4 regions of the Mesorhizobium sp. CA15 genome follow, and region 1 is predicted to be linked to each of the others. Evidence: predicted binding sites of a transcription regulator. Region 1 holds the regulator's gene; each other region holds the start of a gene.

Region 1 (4,033 bases):
CCGTCGTGGTGCGCACCACCGAGGACATGCTGAACCTTGTGCCCAACGCGCTGCGCGAAGCAGGCACCGCCATCGGAGCACCGCGCTGGGTAGTGATCCGCTCGGTTGCCTATCGCGCGGCGCTCTCCGGCATCGTCACCGGCATCCTTTTGGCGATCGCCCGCATCTCCGGCGAGACGGCGCCGCTTCTCTTCACCGCGCTCAACAACCAGTTCTGGTCGAGCAATCTCAATGCGCCGATGGCCAGCCTGCCGGTAACCATCTTCCAGTTCGCTCTCAGCCCCTACGAGGAATGGCAGCAACTGGCCTGGACGGGCGCACTCATAATCACCCTGACGGTTCTCGGGCTGAGCATCATCGCCCGCAGCCTAACCGGACGCAGAGAGGACAGATGAAACCGATGTTGTCCACCGACCTGAACGCAGCCGACACGACCGTCGAGAAGGCCAAGATCGAGGTCAAGAACCTCAATTTCTACTATGGCCAGTCGAAGGCGCTGAAGGACATCAACCTGTCCCTGCCCGAGCGCAGCGTGACCGCCTTCATCGGCCCGTCGGGCTGCGGGAAGTCGACGCTGCTGCGCGTGCTCAACCGCATCTACGAGCTCTATCCGAAGCAGAGCGCCGAGGGCCAGGTGCTGCTCGACGGCAAGAACATCCTCGACCGCTCGCAGGACCTCAACCTGCTCAGGACCAAGATCGGCATGGTGTTCCAGAAGCCGACGCCGTTCCCGATGTCGATCTACGAGAACATCGCTTTCGGCGTCAGGCTCTATGAGAAGATCAGCAAGGCTGAGATGGACAGCCGCGTCGAGCAGGCGCTGAAGCGCGCAGCACTCTGGAACGAGGTCAAGGACAAGCTCAACGCCAGCGGCCTAAGCCTCTCGGGCGGCCAGCAGCAGCGCCTGTGCATCGCCCGTACCGTTGCGGTGAAGCCCGAGGTCATCCTGCTCGACGAGCCGGCCTCGGCGCTCGATCCGCTGTCGACCGCCAAGATCGAGGAACTGATCGACGAGCTGCAGGCCGACTACACGATCGTCATCGTCACCCACAACATGCAGCAGGCGGCGCGCGTGTCGCGGCAGACGGCGTTCATGTATCTGGGCGAGCTGGTGGAGTTCGACCGGACCGAGAAGATCTTCACCTCGCCCCGCGAAAAGCGCACGCAGGACTACATCACCGGCCGCTTCGGCTGAGCTCATACGAGGACATCATCATGGCCGAACATACCGTCGCTTCCTTCGACGAGGATCTGAGGCAGATCAGCCGGCTCATCAACGACATGGGCGATCTCGCCGCCTCCATGGTCGGCGCTTCGACCAAGGCCCTGCTCGAGACCGACAATGCCATGGCGCAGCGCGTCGTTTCCGACGATGCCATCATGGACGCGCGCCAGCGCGAGCTCGACGACCGCGCCATCACGCTGATCGCCAAGCGCCAGCCGATGGCCGACGACCTGCGCAACGTGGTCGGCTCGATCCGCATGGCGGGCGACCTCGAACGCATCGGCGACCTCGCCAAGAACATCGCCAAGCGCGTCGGCTCGGTCGGCGTCAGCGCCGCGCCGCGCGACCTCACGCATTCGATCGATTCCATGGCGCAGCTGGTGCTGATCCAGGTCCAGGCCGTGATCCAGGAATATACGGTGGGCGACGCCACGGCGCTGGCCAAGCTTCGCAACGACGACGAGCGCATCGACGTCAAATACACATCCGTCTTCCGGGAACTCCTGACCTACATGATGGAAGACCCGCGCAACATAACCGCCTGCACGCATCTTCTGTTCTGCGCCAAGAATCTCGAGCGCATCGGCGACCATGTGACCAACATCGCCGAGAACGCCTATTATGTGCTGACCGGCACGCAATTGCCCGCGAATCGTCCCAAGCAGGACGAGACGACAATGTCGGCGCCGGCGGCCTGACGATGGGTATCTGCCAATGATCGCGCCACGCATCATGGTGGTGGAGGACGAGGAGCCGCTTGGTGTGCTGCTCCGCTACAATCTCGAATCCGAGGGTTACCAGGTCGAAGTGGTGACCCGCGGCGACGAGGCCGAAATCCGCCTTCAGGAAAACGTCCCCGACCTGCTCGTGCTCGACTGGATGGTGCCCGCGGTTTCCGGCATCGAGCTCTGCCGGCGCCTCAGGATGCGGCCCGAGACCGAGCGGCTGCCGATCATCATGCTGACGGCGCGGGGCGAAGAAAGCGACCGCGTGCGCGGCCTCTCGACCGGCGCCGACGACTATCTGGTCAAGCCGTTCTCGACGCCGGAGTTCATGGCGCGCGTCAAGGCGCTGCTGCGTCGCGCCAAGCCGGAGGTGCTGTCCAGCGTGCTCAAGGTCGGCGACATCGTGCTCGACCGCGAGTCGCACCGCGTCTACCGCAAGAAGAGCGAGATCAGGCTCGGCCCGACCGAGTTCCGGCTGCTGGAATTCATGATGCGTCATCCCGGCCGGGTGTTCTCGCGCAGCCAGCTGCTCGACAATGTCTGGGGCGAGACGATCTATATCGACGAACGCACCGTCGACGTCCATGTCGGCCGCCTGCGCAAGGCAGTCAACAACGGCCGCATGCCGGACGTCATCCGCACCATCCGCGGGGCGGGTTACGCGATCAGGGAAGATTAGGGGTAAGGCGCCGAGGCGCTGACGGATTCTGTCTCCAGCATCGGATCGCGTGCATTGGCGATTAGTCGAGACGCTTGTGCTTCGCACGGGCGGAGCAAGGAGCGCAGCGACGCAGCGCAGACCCGAGGATCCATTCCGTGATGTCGATGCGTTGCGACAGTCCAGAATTCTGTGCCGCTGCGCTCGACGCGTGAGGTAGCGGCATGGATTCCAGGGTCTCCGCGACGGAGCTTCGCTCCTGCTCCGCCCTGGAATGACGAAGCTGCGGGGCCTTCCCTTCGCTAATTTCAAGCGTCTGCTGCTGTCCCCGGACCTCTTCAAGGCTGCCTCAGGCCACGTTCTTTCCCGTCCCCGCTCTTGCCTGGCCTCCCGGCCCGAAAATCTCCTGGTCGACGAAGGTCAGCGCGCGCATGGCGCAGCCTTCGCGGATCAGCGGCAGTTCGTTCGGCTCGGTGTCGAAGGAGATCGATTCGGAGTGCTGGCCGCCGGCCGTCTGGGCGATCGCCTCGCGCAGCGCCGGCTCGATCAGGTCGAAGGCGGCCGCACTGACGCCGACCATGGCGACGGGCGCCGGGTCGATGAGGGCGAACAAGCTGCCGAGACCGAAACCAAGCGCTTCGCCAGCCCGGCGGTAAGCCTCCCGTTCGGGGCCGTCCCTCTCGCGCGCCTTCGCGGCAAGGGCCCGCATGTCGGCGTCGCCGACGTCGACCGGCTCGGCGTCCTCGCTCATTTTCATGGCGCTGCGCCAGATCGCATAGTTGCCGGCATAGGCCTCGACGCAGCCGCGGCGGCCGCAGCGGCAAAGCGCCCCGCCCGGGCGGTGAATCATGTGGCCGAACTCGCCGCCGGAGGAATGCGTGCCGGTGAACAGCGCACCCTTGAGCACGAGACCCATGCCGATGCCGTGCGACAACAGGATGGCGATGAAGTCGTCGCGATAGCGCTCCGGGTCGCGCCATTGCAGCGCTACCGCCATCATGTTGCAGTCATTCTCCATGGTGGCGGAGATGCCGAATTCCTTCTCGAGGATGTCGGCGAAAGGAATGTCGGTCAGCGGCGTTATCGGCGACCACAGCATGGAGCGCGCATGCGAATCGGTGATGCCCTGGATGCCCATGGCGATGCGGGCGACGCTGCCAATGTCGAGGTCGGGATCCTGCAGCCGGCGCCGCACGATCGCCACGCATTCGCCGATCAGCTCGTCGCGGGGCATAACAAGCGTGTCCAGGCGCTGCTGCTCCTCGGCAACAACCTGACCGGCATAGTCGATCACGGCGACCGACAGGAAGTTCAGCGACAACACCACGGTCAGCACCGCGGCTGCTTCAGGGTTCAGCGCAAGGCCGATCTGCGGCCGGCCGCGTTTCAACGCCGTCGGCTCGCTGGCCTTGCTTTCGGTGAGAA
Region 2 (4,033 bases), on a different contig from region 1:
ATGACGACGTCGCCATTGGTCTCGATGCGCCATTCGACTTTCGGTCCGGAGCCGTTGAACGCGGTAAAACTCTCCCAGACCGCAGTCATGTCGTCGGACGGAAAGCCATAATAGACGGATTCGCGCGCATCGTCATAACCGATCAGCACCGGGTAGCCGCGATAGCCGGAGCAAGCGAGGCTCGCCCAGTCGCCGTCGCCTTCCGCGGCCTGCGCGTAGGTCACGCAGTCCTTCTTCCAGTCGAGATCGGTATAGGCGCTGGAGATGGCGCCGGCTTGGGCCGGCTGGCAGAAACCGGCGAGGGCAAGCGGGATCAGAAGAGTGCGCATCGCCGACAACTCCATTTCGAGCTGCCCGAGCGTAACGTCAATCGCTATTTCTTCAAGCTGGCTTCGATCAAGAGATCGGCGTTGCGGGCGACTGCCGCCGCCGGTCCGCCAACGCCAAACAACTGACCGCTGATATAAGCGCCTTCGATGAGCAGCAGCAGGCCGTCACCCAGCGTATCGGAATCGGCGGCGCCCATTGCGGCGGCCATGGCGCGCAGGCGGCGGCGCAATTCGACTTTGTTATTCTCGCTCACTACCCGCGCGGGATGGCCGCGCTCGGGATATTCCACCGCAGCGTTGGTCATGCCGCAGCCGCGATAGTCCGGCTTTTGCGTGCGTTTGCCGACGCGGGTCAGGAAAGCGATGATCTGGGCGCGCGGATCGCCCGGATGCGCGTCGACCGCTTCGTCGAAGCGTTCCCAGAATTCGAGGTCGTATTTGCGCAGATAGGAGGCGGCGAGCTCATCCTTGGACGGGAAGCTGCGGTACAGGCTCGGCTTGGTGACGCCGGCACGCCTGACGATCTCGTCGACGCCGATCGCCCTTATCCCCTCGCGGTAAAAGAGGTCGCGCGCCACGTCCAGGATCTTGTCTGCCGCCCTCGGAGCAGGGGGCTCGCTGATCGACGCTTCAATTTTATTGTCGGATGGCATTCAAACAACTCGCTTGACAATGTTACTGACCGGTACGTATGTATGGCTTCACTCCATTGCAACGTACCGGTCAGTAACATGATAATCCAGTCCCGTCCGTTTGGCCAGCGCTACGCATTCGTCGTCGTTGCCGTCATTTTCCTGTGCCTGCTGATCGCGGCCGGGCTCCGTTCGGCGCCCTCGGTGATGATGGTGCCGCTGGAGGAAAGCTTCGGCTGGCATCGCGACGTAACGTCCTGGGCCGCCAGCGTCGGCATCCTGCTCTACGGCTTGACCGGACCGTTCGCCGCCGCGCTGATGGAACGTATTGGGCTGCGCCGCACGCTGCTCGGCTCGCTGCTGGTGATGTCGGGATCGACCGCGCTTAGCCTGTTCATGACTGAGCCATGGCATCTTTTCATCACCTGGGGCGTGTTTTCCGGCATCGGTTCGGGCGCGGTGGCGAGCGTGCTTGGCGCCACCATCGTCAACCGTTGGTTCAAGACCAATCGCGGCTTGATGATGGGCCTGATGTCAGCCTCCAGCGCCACCGGCATGCTGGTGTTCCTGCCGCTCATCGCCTCGCTGGCGCAGAGCGGCGGCTGGAAGCCCGTGGCGATTGCCGTGGCGCTGGCCACCGCCGCGCTGATACCCTTCGTCTTGCTGCTGGTGCCCGAGCGCCCCGCTTCGATCGGCCAGGTTCGTTATGGCGCCGATGCCGACGACGTGCCGCCGGTGTCGCCGGCATCGCAGGGCAATTTCCTGGCGCACACGCTGAACACGCTGCGCCGCGCGGCGGGCACGCGGGTGTTCTGGTACCTGTTCGCCACCTTCTTCGTCTGCGGCTTCACCACCAATGGCCTCGTCGGCACGCATCTCATCGCCTTCTGCGGCGATATGGGCATCGGCGAGGTGCAGGCGGCCGGGCTGTTGTCGATGATGGGCATTTTCGACCTGATCGGTACGACGTTGTCCGGCTGGCTCACCGACCGCTTCGATCCGCGCAAGCTGCTCGGCATCTATTACGCGGTGCGTGGGCTGTCGCTGATCTACCTGCCCTATTCCGGCTTCTCGGCGACCAGCCTGGTCATCTTCGCCGTGCTCTACGGGCTCGACTGGATCGCCACCGTGCCGCCGACGCTGAGGCTTGCCAACGAGGCGTTCGGCGACCGCAGCGGACCGATCGTGTTCGGCTGGATCGTCGCCGGCCACCAGGTCGGCGCAGCCGCGGCCGCGGCCTTCGGCGGCACGATGCGCGAGCTGCAGGGCAATTACGAGCTGGCCTTCCTGATTGCCGGCATGACTGGTATCGCGGCGGCTTGTATCTCGCTGTTGATCAACACGAGCAGGCCGGCCTTCGGGCCGGAGCCGCAGGCGGCTTAGGCGCGACTTTCCCTTCTCCCCTTGTGGGAGAAGGTGGCCGCGAAGCGGCCGGATGAGGGGTGCTCCAGGGAACACCGACGCCTCACTCCGCTGGAACACCCCTCATCCGTCTCGGCGCTATCGCGCCGATCCACCTTCTCCCACAAGGGGAGAAGGAAGATGTCGACTGTTATCAAAACTTCATGGTTCCGATATGCGCCTGAAACATTGAAGCGAGAGCTTGGCGGTCCCGCTCAATGCCATCCCGGAGACAGCCATGAACAAGCTTTCGCTCACCCGCCGCGCTTTCGTCACTTCGGCCAGCGCCTTCGGCCTTGTCGGCGCCTCCGGTCTGGCGCTGCCCTATTATTCCCGCGCCAGCCAGCGTCCGGCCTTCACGCATGGCGTCCAGTCCGGCGATGTCGACGCCACCTCGGGCATGGTCTGGACCCGCACCGATCGTCCGGCCCGTGTGATGTATGAAGTATCGACGACCGAAAGCTTCGCCAATGCGGCGCGGCTGGCTGCGCTCGATACCTCGCCGGCCAGCGACTACACGGTGAAGCGGCTGCTCACCGATCTCGCCTCGGACCAGGACATCTTCTACCGCATGACTGCTGCCGATCTTTCCGACATCAATGCCGTGTCCGAGCCGATCGTCGGCCGTTTCCGTACCGCGCCGTCGTCCAAGCGCGACGTGCGCTTCGCTTGGTCGGGCGACACCGCCGGCCAGGGCTGGGGCATCGACGAGACCGGCATGAAGACCTATTCGACCATCGCCAAGCACACACCGGACTTCTTCCTGCATTCCGGCGACACCATCTATGCCGACGGCGCCCTGAAGGACGAGGTCGACCTGCCCGGCGGCGGCAAGTGGAAGAACGTCGTCATGATCGACGGCAAGCGCAAGGTGGCCGAGACGCTGGACGAGTACCGCGACCAGTGGAAGTACAACATGATGGACAAGCATGTGCTTGGCCTGTCGGCCATCTGCCCGACCTTCTACCAGTGGGACGACCACGAGGTGCTCAACAACTGGTCGGATTCGAAGGACCTGACCGCCGACGACCGCTACAAGGAAAAGTCGATCCATGTGCTGGCGGCCAGGGCGGCTCGCGCTTTCCATGAAATGACGACCATCCGCTACGAGCCGTCGGAGCCGGGCCGCGTCTACCGCAAGGTCTCGCATGGGCCGCTGCTCGACGTGTTCTTCCTCGACATGCGCTCCTATCGCGGCCCGAACGGTCCTGATATGGAAGAGACGCTGACGCCGAAGTCGCGCATGATCGGCGAGGAGCAGTCCAAGTGGCTGAAGCGCGAGCTGGCAAATTCCAAGGCGACGTGGAAGGTCATCGCCGCCGACATGCCGCTTGGCCTGGTCGTCTGGAACGACGCGGCGAAGAAGGCCGGTGCCGAGGCTGTCGCCAACGGCGACAATGGCGCGCCGAAAGGCCGCGAGTTGGAATTCGCCGACGTGCTGCGCTTCATCAAGAATGCCGGTATCACCAACACGGTGTGGCTGACCGCCGACGTCCACTACACCGCGGCGCATTACTACAATCCCGACAAGGCGCAGTTCCAGGATTTCAATCCGTTCTGGGAATTCGTCTCCGGCCCGATCCACGCCGGCACCTTCGGCCCCAACGACCTCGACATGACCTTCGGGCCGGAGCTGAAGTTCATAAAGGCGCCAACCGCCGAACAGGGCCA
Region 3 (4,033 bases), on a different contig from region 1:
CTGCGTGAAGATCGAGGTGCTGGGCGTCCATCGCGACGGCGCCATGTGCGACGAAATCCTGGTGCCGGCGCAGAACCTCTACCCGACGAACGGCCTGTCGCTGGCCGACGCCGCGGCGGTCGAATTCCTGGCCATCGGCGCGCATGCCGTGCGCCGATCGCTCGGGCTGCCCGGCCAGCGCACGCTGGTCATCGGCGCCGGCCCGATCGGCCTCGGCACGGCGATCTTCGCGCGCATCGCCGGGCTGGATGTCAGCCTGCTCGACATGAGCGCCGAACGTCTCGGATTCGCCGAGAAGCAGCTCGGCTTTGCCCCGCTGGACAGCTCGAAGGCGCCGGCTGCCGAGCTGGTCCAACAGGCAACAGCCGGCGAAGGGTTCGACCTCGTGTTCGACGCGACTGGCAACACCCAGTCCGTGCAGTCGGCCTTCGCCCACGTCGCGCATGGCGGCACGCTGGTGCTGGTCAGCGTCGTCAAGGACGACATCACCTTCTCCGACCCTGAATTCCACAAGCGCGAGATGATGCTGGTCGGCAGCCGCAACGCGCTGAAGGCCGATTTCGACCATGTCGCAGATTCGATCCGCAGCGGCGCTGTGCCGTTGAACAAGCTCGTCACCCATCGCACCACGCTCGCCGGAACGCCGCGCGACCTTGCCCGATGGACGCACGAGAAGTCGGGACTGATCAAGGCGGTCATTGAGGTCGGGTGATAACATGACAGGCGGTGAACTCAGCCCGAATTGACGGAGCGCCGCACAGGTCGACCCCCCACTCCGTCTCGGCTTCGCCGAGCCACCTCTCCCCCGGTCGACGGGGGAGAGGAAAGGCACGAGGCGATCCCAGCTGGCACCCTTCCTCTCCCTCCGGAGGGGGAGAGGTGGCGCCGCGAAGCGGCGACGGAGTGGGGGAAGGCGCTCCTCAAACGCGAAGCCGCTGACAATTAAGCGACCGAGCTGAGCTGACATCAGCGTGGGTCGATAAATCACGGGTCTCGTATAAAACCGGCACTCCCTACAACACCGACAACTTCAGCTCCACCCGCTCTGCCGGAAAGCGCGACTCCGCGAACTGGATTGGCTCACCGTCGAGCGTCACGTTGATTGCAATTGTGACCAGCACGATGGCGCCGGGCTGCAGATCGAGGGCTGCAAGATCGTCTGCGTCGGCATGGCGCGCCGACAGCACGGTCGAATGCCTCAGATAATCGTTGATGCCGAAGCGCTTCAGTGAGGCGGTGATCGATCCCGTCTCCGCCATTGCCCCCTCGATTCCGGCGAAGCGCTTGGCATCGAACCAGGTCGTCGCGCGCGACACCGCATGACCGTCGGCCTCGCCGCGCGTCTCCAGGCGGATGACGGCCGCGCCTTTGGCGATGCCCAGCGCCTCGGCGATGCGCCGGCCGGCCGGCTCGGTGGATGACGACAGCAGCGCGATATGCCGCTCGCTCGTCTGCCCCTGCAGCCCGGTCGAGAAGCGCGTGCGCGCGCCGATCGGATAGGACAGCCGCTTGCGCGACAACACGAAGGTGCCGCGGCCCTGCTCGGCCTTCAGCACGCCTTCCTGCACCAGTGCTGCAATGGCGCTGCGCACCGTGTGGCGGTTGACGCCGTAGCGCTCGGCCAGCGCGACTTCAGGCGGCAGCGCGGCATTTTCGGCGAAATCGCCATTGGCGATCGCCTGCAGGATCCTGTCGGCGATCTGCCGCCATAGCGATACGCCATTGCGCCTCTCGATGCTGCTTGCCAGCCCGGTCATTTCACCGCCCCCAACGTCATCACCCTAAACTTTTGCACCCGTTGTCATCCACCCGTCATGGACTCCCGTTACCAAGTGAGTATAATTTGTATAGTTGTCTATATCAATAGACAAATTTCTTTATGCAAGGAGCGATACCATGCGAGGACAGGAAGCGCGCGAGCAGGCCGGGCGGAAAGCCTTGATGGCGACGCTGGCGCATGCCGCGGCCGATGACATCGCTCGCCTGTGGAACGAGTCGGGCCTGCCCTCCGAGGCCGAGCTTTTGCGCGGCCCCGAAACCGGACTGGTGACGGTGCGCGGACGGATCGGCGGCGGCGGCGCGCCGTTCAATGTCGGCGAGGCGACGGTCACCCGCGCCACGGTGCGGCTGCCCTCCGGCCAGGTCGGCCACTCCTATGCGCTTGGCCGCGACAAGGGACAAGCCAAGCTAGCGGCGATCGCGGACGCGCTGTGGCAGGACCCGGCGCACCGCGAAGCGGTCGAGACAAAGCTCGCCGCGCCCTTGCGCGCGGCGCTCGATGCGGCGCGCGAGACAAAGCGAGTCGAAACAGCGGCCACGAAAGTGGATTTCTTCACCATGGTGCGCGGAGAGGACTGATGGATATCGCCACGCAATCGATCGACGGCGGCTTCGCAGAGCCGGTCTTCAACGCCCAGGCGGTGTTCCGCGCCATCATGGACGCGATGGCCCGCCCCGGCACCGTCCAGCCGCTGCCGCAGCTCGCCCGCCCGCCGGCGCCGCTGTCGGCGACGGCCGGCGCCGTGGCGCTCTCGCTCTGCGACAACGACACGCCGGTCTGGCTCGACCAGCCGCTGCAGGCGGAAGCCGCGGTCAAGGCCTGGCTCGGCTTCCACACCGGCGCGCCCTCGGCAAACACGCCGGCCGACGCACATTTCGCCCTGATCGCCAATCCGAAGGAGATGGCGGCGCTCGATGGTTTTGCGCAAGGCACGCAAGAATATCCCGACCGCTCGACGACGCTGATCCTCTTGGTCGACGATCTTGCCTCGGGCCCATCGCTGCTGCTCGAAGGTCCGGGGATCGAAAAGACGTCGATGATCGCGCCTCCCGGCATGCCGCGCCATTTCGTCGAGCAGTGGAAGCAGAACAACCAGCGTTTCCCGCGCGGCGTCGACATCATCCTGGCGGCGCCCGGCCACCTTGCCTGCCTGCCGCGCACCACCCGCGTCAAATCGATGGAGGCATGACATGTATGTCGCGGTGAAAGGCGGCGAAGCCGCCATTGCCAATGCGCATCGCCTGCTTGCCGACCGCCGCCGCGGCGACCGTTCGGTGCCGGCGCTGCGCCTCGACCAGATTGTCGAGCAGCTGGCGCTCGGCGTCGACCGGGTGATGAGCGAAGGCTCGCTCTATGATCGCGAGCTCGCGGCTCTCGCCGTTACCCAGGCGCGCGGCGATATGATCGAGGCGATCTTTCTGGTGCGCGCCTACCGCACCACGCTGCCGCGCTTCGGCTACACCAATCCGGTCGACACCGGCGCCATGCAGGTCGAGCGTCGTGTCTCGGCCACCTACAAGGACCTGCCGGGCGGCCAGGTGCTCGGCCCGACCTTCGACTATACGCACCGCCTGCTCGATCCCGAGCTTGCCGCCGGCGCCAAGGTCGAGATGCCGGCGCAGCGTCCGGCCGAGCCGGAGGCCATGCCGCGCGTTTCGGCGATCCTCGCCCATGAAGGCCTGATCGAGGCCGATGGCGAGATGCCGCTTGACCACGTGCCCGGCGACATCACGCGCGAGCCGCTGCAATTCCCGATGGCGCGCGACATCCGCCTGCAGGCGTTGTCGCGCGGCGACGAAGGTTTTCTGCTGGCGCTCGGCTATTCGACGCAGCGCGGCTACGCCCGCAACCATCCCTTTGTCGGCGAGATACGCATCGGCGAGGTCGAGCTGGAGCTCGACGTGCCGGAGCTGCCCTTCGCCGTGCCGCTCGGCTCCATCCGCGTCACCGAATGCCAGATGGTCAACCAGTTCAAGGGCTCGGCCAAGGCGCCGCCGCAGTTCACGCGCGGCTACGGCCTGGTCTTCGGCCAGAGCGAGCGCAAGGCGATGGCGATGGCGCTGTGCGACCGGGCGCTGCGCGCCACCGAGCTTGGCGAGGATGTCGTCGCCGCCGCGCAGGACGAGGAATTCGTCATCTCGCATTCCGACAATGTCCAGGCGACCGGTTTCGTCGAGCATCTGAAGCTGCCGCATTATGTCGACTTCCAGGCCGAGCTCGGCCTGGTTCGCCGCATGCGCGCCGAATACGAAG
Region 4 (4,033 bases), on a different contig from region 1:
TCCTGATATCGAGAAGCGGGTTTGCCATCATTGTGCTTCCTTGGCGATTGTCACGCGCCGCCCGCTCTCCGCGCTCTCGATGGCGCCGAAGACCATGGCCAGGCTCTTGATGTTGTCGGCGCCGCGCGTCTCCGGCTCGGCGCCGGTCTCGATCGCGTGCATGAAATCCCGGATGATGCCGAGATGGCCGTCGACGCGGTCGGCGGGATCGAGCGGCGGCACTTCGATGGGCTGGGTCTTGTCGATAATCCCTTCGCGGCCGGACGCAACCACCTCCGCCTTCAGCCCGTCATGGCCGTCCCACAAGAGGCTGCCGCGCTCGGCAACGATGCGCCAGCTTCCCTCCCAACTCGTGCGGAAACCGTCGGCGCACCAGGAGCCGGCATAGGTGAAGATCTTGCCGCCGCCGAGGTCGAAGACGGCGCTGGCCGACGACCCCTGCCGATACCAAGAATTCACGGGTTCCCATTCCTGGCAATAGACGCTGGCCGGCTCGCCGGCGACCATGTAACGCGCGGCATCGAACGTGTGGATCGCCATGTCGAGCAAGAGCACATGGGCCATCTCCTCGCGAAAACCGCCGAAATGCGGCGCAACGAAAAAGTCCGCATGGATGCTGGTCGGCTTGCCGATGACGCCGGAATCCAGGATGCGCCTGATGCGCCTGACGTTGGCGACATAGCGGCGGTTCTGGACGACTGCATGGATGCGCCTCGCCTTGCGCGCTGCCTCGACGATGGCGCGCGCATTTTCGGGGCTGTCGGCCAGCGGCTTCTCGGTGAGCAGATGGCAGTTGTGCGCGAAGGCCGAAAGCGCGACCGCGCGGCGTGCGGCGGGAACCACGACGTCGAACACGGCATCGGGCTTGGTCTGGTCGAGGACGGCGTCGAGGTTGGTGCCGATGACGGCGCTGGACAGCGCGTATTCGCGCGCCCTCGCCTGTGCCCGCTCGGCATCGAGGTCGACGAGGCCGACAATGGCGAGCCCGTCGATCTGCTTGACGGCATCGAGCCAGTGCTTGCTCATCGCTCCGCATCCGGCCAGGACGACCCTCATCATCCAGCACTCCTCCTCCGCCGGTCCCTCCAGACCGGACGTCACGGCGTCCACGGCGTCACCGTAAACGTTTTTCCGTAAACGTTTACGAGAACACACCCGATGGCGTAGAATGTCAACCGGCTGCCTGCAAAAATCGTCCCGAAGCCTTGGCCTGAGCGGCAGCCGGTGCTAGCCAAGGCAGGGGGAGAATCCGTCCTTGGCGTCAAGCATCCACGATCTCGCGCGTCACCTGAACATCTCGATCGGCACCGTGTCGCGCGCGCTGAACGGCCGTGCCGACGTCAACGCCGACACACGCCAGCGTGTGCTCGAAGCAGCCAGGAAGCTGAACTATTCGCCCAATCAGTCAGGCCGCAGTCTCAGGCAAGGCGCCACCCGTTCGATCGCCTTCATGCTGCAGCCGCATCCCGGCGACCAGCAATATGGCGAGCCGTTCTTCATCCCGTTCCTGACGGGCCTGCAGGCGCGGCTCGCCGAGCATGACCTGGATCTGATGGTCGTCATGGGTGAGCCGGGCCAATATCAGCAGGAGCGGTTGCGCCGCGTGGTCGAGACGCGCCGGGCCGACGCGGTCGTGTTGGCCAATACGCGAAGGGAGGACGATCGGATCGATTATCTCAGCAAGGCCGGCTTTCCCTTCGCCACGCTTGGCCGAAGTCAGTCCGGCGGCGACACGTATCCTTCACTCGATATCGATTTCGAGAGGGCGGGTGATGAAGCCGTCGACCGGCTGGTCGCGCGCGGCCACCGCCGCATTGCCGCTATCCGCCCTTCGCTTGATCTCAATTTCGGCTACCTGTTCCTCGACGGCTACCGCAAGGCACTGAAGCGGCACGGTATCGAGGTCGACCCCGACCTGATCGCCGACGGCTTCATCAACGAGACCGGCGGCTACCAGGTGACGCCGCAAGTAATGCGCTCCAGAAACCCGCCGACGGCGATCATCTTCAACAATGACGCGATGGCGCTCGGCGGCTGCAAGGCGCTGGCCGAGATGGGTATCAAGCCGGGCCATGACATGGCCGTGATCGTCATCGTCGACACGCCGCTCTGCCGCTACTTTTCGCCGACGCTGACCGCCTTCCGTCCGTCGCTGGAGCCCATGGGCCGGCGGCTGGCCGAGATGCTGCTCGCTTCGCTTCCCGCATTCGCCGGCCCTGAGGGCACACGCATCATTCGCGAAGTCTGGCCGCTGGAGCTGATTGCAAGAGAGAGCGATTGAGCGGAGGCTTTCCCTTCTCCCCTTGTGGGAGAAGGTGGCCGAGCGAAGCTCGGTCGGATGAGGGGTGTTCCAGGGAAAGCCGGCGTCTCACTCCGCTGGAGCACCCCTCATCCGTCTCGGCGCTACGCGCCGATCCACCTTCTCCCACAAGGGGAGAAGGAAACTGTCATGCAACCATCACGTTCACGTCCTAGACCGCTCGACGGGAACCGGCTCGCCGCATCGCCGATGCGCGTTCCTTCCAGGCCGCTCTGCTCGTCAAGAAGGGGATATCGATGAAACATCTCAACCGAACCGTCGCGCTCGGCGTGGCACTTGCCTTGTTCACTTTCCTGACCCCGGCGCTCGCCGACGGCGTCGCCTACGTCAACAAGGGGCTCGTCGGCATCGGCCGCATCCCGGCCAACCAGAGGGACAAGTTCGGCGAGACCTTCGGTTCAGGTTCCGGCATGGCGATCGATACCAAATCCTGGACGCGTGAAGGGGCCACCTACAAGGGCTCGCTCTGGCTGCTGCCGGACCGCGGCTACAATGTCGTCGGAACCACCGATTATCGCCCCCGCCTCAACACCATCTCGGTCGAGCTGGCCCCGACCGCTCCTGGCGCGGCGCCCGCCGCCGGACAGGAACAGTCGGGCGTTAAGGCGACGCTCGCCGACACGATGCTTCTGACCGACGACAAGGGCGCCGACGCCACCGGCCTCGATCCGTTGAACGGCGTGCGCGCCGCCGCCGGCGACATGCCGATGCTGCCTGAGGCCAATGGCAAGCTGGCGCTCGATGACGAAGCGATCGTGCGGCTGCCGGACGGCACGATGTTCATCTCCGACGAATATGGTCCCAACATCTACCGCTTCTCGGCCGAAGGCCGTCTGATGTCGGCGACCCAACCGCCCGCGGCGCTGGTGCCGATGCGCCACGGCAAGCCGAACTTCGCGTCCGACAACCCGGGCCCGGGCGCTGCCGAGCCCGATCCGAAGGATCCCGAAACCGGCCGCCAGAACAACCAGGGGCTCGAAGGCATGTCGATGACGCCAGACGGCAGGTTCCTGATCGCCGTGCTGCAGTCGGCGCCCCGCCAGGACGGCGGCGATTCCGGCTCGACCCGCCAGAACACCCGCGCGCTGGTTTACGACGCTTCCGATCTCACCCACCTCAAGCTGGCGCATGAATATGTCGTGCCGCTGCCGGTGTTCACGGATGCCAAGGGCAAGACCAAGGTGGCCGCTCAGAGCGAGATCGTCGCGCTCTCCGACAAGAGCTTTCTGATGCTGGCGCGCGACTCAGGCAACGGCCAGGGCGTCAAGGGCGACGAGTCGCTCTACCGCAAGATCGAGATCGTCGACCTCTCGGCCGCCACCGATATCGCCAACGGCCCGTTCGACGCCGCCGACAAGCCGGTCGCGCCGAAGGGCATGCTCGACCCGTCGGTGGCGCCGGCCAAGCTGACGCCGTTCATCGACATCAACGACAAGGGCGAGCTCGGCCGCTTCGGCCTGCACAACGGCGCGCCGAACGACAAGAACAACCTCTCGGAGAAGTGGGAGGCGATGTCGCTGGCGCCGGTGCTCGATCCGAAGCTGCCCGACGACTATTTCCTGTTCGTCGCCAACGACAACGACTTTCTCACCCAGGACGGCTTCCAGGTCGGCGCTGCGTACAAAGCCGAGGACGGCGCCGATGTCGACACCACCTTCCTGGTCTATCAGGTCACACTCCCCGGCCTTTCTGGAAACACCACTCAGTAACGGG

Evidence for each region. Region 1 encodes PhoB, which activates phosphate uptake and scavenging genes when phosphate is short. Its sites were predicted from a motif close to TGTCATNNANCTGTCAT; they were not measured.
Region 2: a site for PhoB is predicted at 2,512-2,528, ahead of LB515_RS14990 (alkaline phosphatase D family protein). Genes of this name have one in related genera too.
Region 3: a site for PhoB is predicted at 1,800-1,816, ahead of phnF (phosphonate metabolism transcriptional regulator PhnF). Genes of this name have one in related genera too.
Region 4: a site for PhoB is predicted at 2,446-2,462, ahead of LB515_RS18300 (esterase-like activity of phytase family protein). Genes of this name have one in related genera too.

The regions. Positions count from the first base shown of each region.
Region 1 covers NZ_JAIUHQ010000008.1:25,398-29,430, forward strand. Annotated here, with positions in the region: gene pstA (phosphate ABC transporter permease PstA) at 1-395, shown strand, start outside; gene pstB (phosphate ABC transporter ATP-binding protein PstB) at 392-1,195, shown strand; gene phoU (phosphate signaling complex protein PhoU) at 1,216-1,923, shown strand; gene phoB (phosphate regulon transcriptional regulator PhoB) at 1,940-2,629, shown strand; gene LB515_RS15275 (ROK family protein) at 2,958-4,033, opposite strand, start outside.
Region 2 covers NZ_JAIUHQ010000007.1:235,465-239,497, reverse strand. Annotated here, with positions in the region: gene LB515_RS15005 (hypothetical protein) at 1-329, opposite strand, end outside; gene LB515_RS15000 (TetR/AcrR family transcriptional regulator) at 374-982, opposite strand; gene LB515_RS14995 (MFS transporter) at 1,061-2,344, shown strand; gene LB515_RS14990 (alkaline phosphatase D family protein) at 2,601-4,033, shown strand, end outside.
Region 3 covers NZ_JAIUHQ010000016.1:28,616-32,648, reverse strand. Annotated here, with positions in the region: gene LB515_RS22395 (zinc-binding alcohol dehydrogenase family protein) at 1-712, shown strand, start outside; gene phnF (phosphonate metabolism transcriptional regulator PhnF) at 1,014-1,757, opposite strand; gene phnG (phosphonate C-P lyase system protein PhnG) at 1,897-2,358, shown strand; gene phnH (phosphonate C-P lyase system protein PhnH) at 2,358-2,969, shown strand; gene LB515_RS22375 (carbon-phosphorus lyase complex subunit PhnI) at 2,971-4,033, shown strand, end outside.
Region 4 covers NZ_JAIUHQ010000011.1:63,490-67,522, reverse strand. Annotated here, with positions in the region: gene LB515_RS18315 (sugar phosphate isomerase/epimerase family protein) at 1-31, opposite strand, end outside; gene LB515_RS18310 (Gfo/Idh/MocA family protein) at 28-1,059, opposite strand; gene LB515_RS18305 (LacI family DNA-binding transcriptional regulator) at 1,256-2,281, shown strand; gene LB515_RS18300 (esterase-like activity of phytase family protein) at 2,557-4,029, shown strand.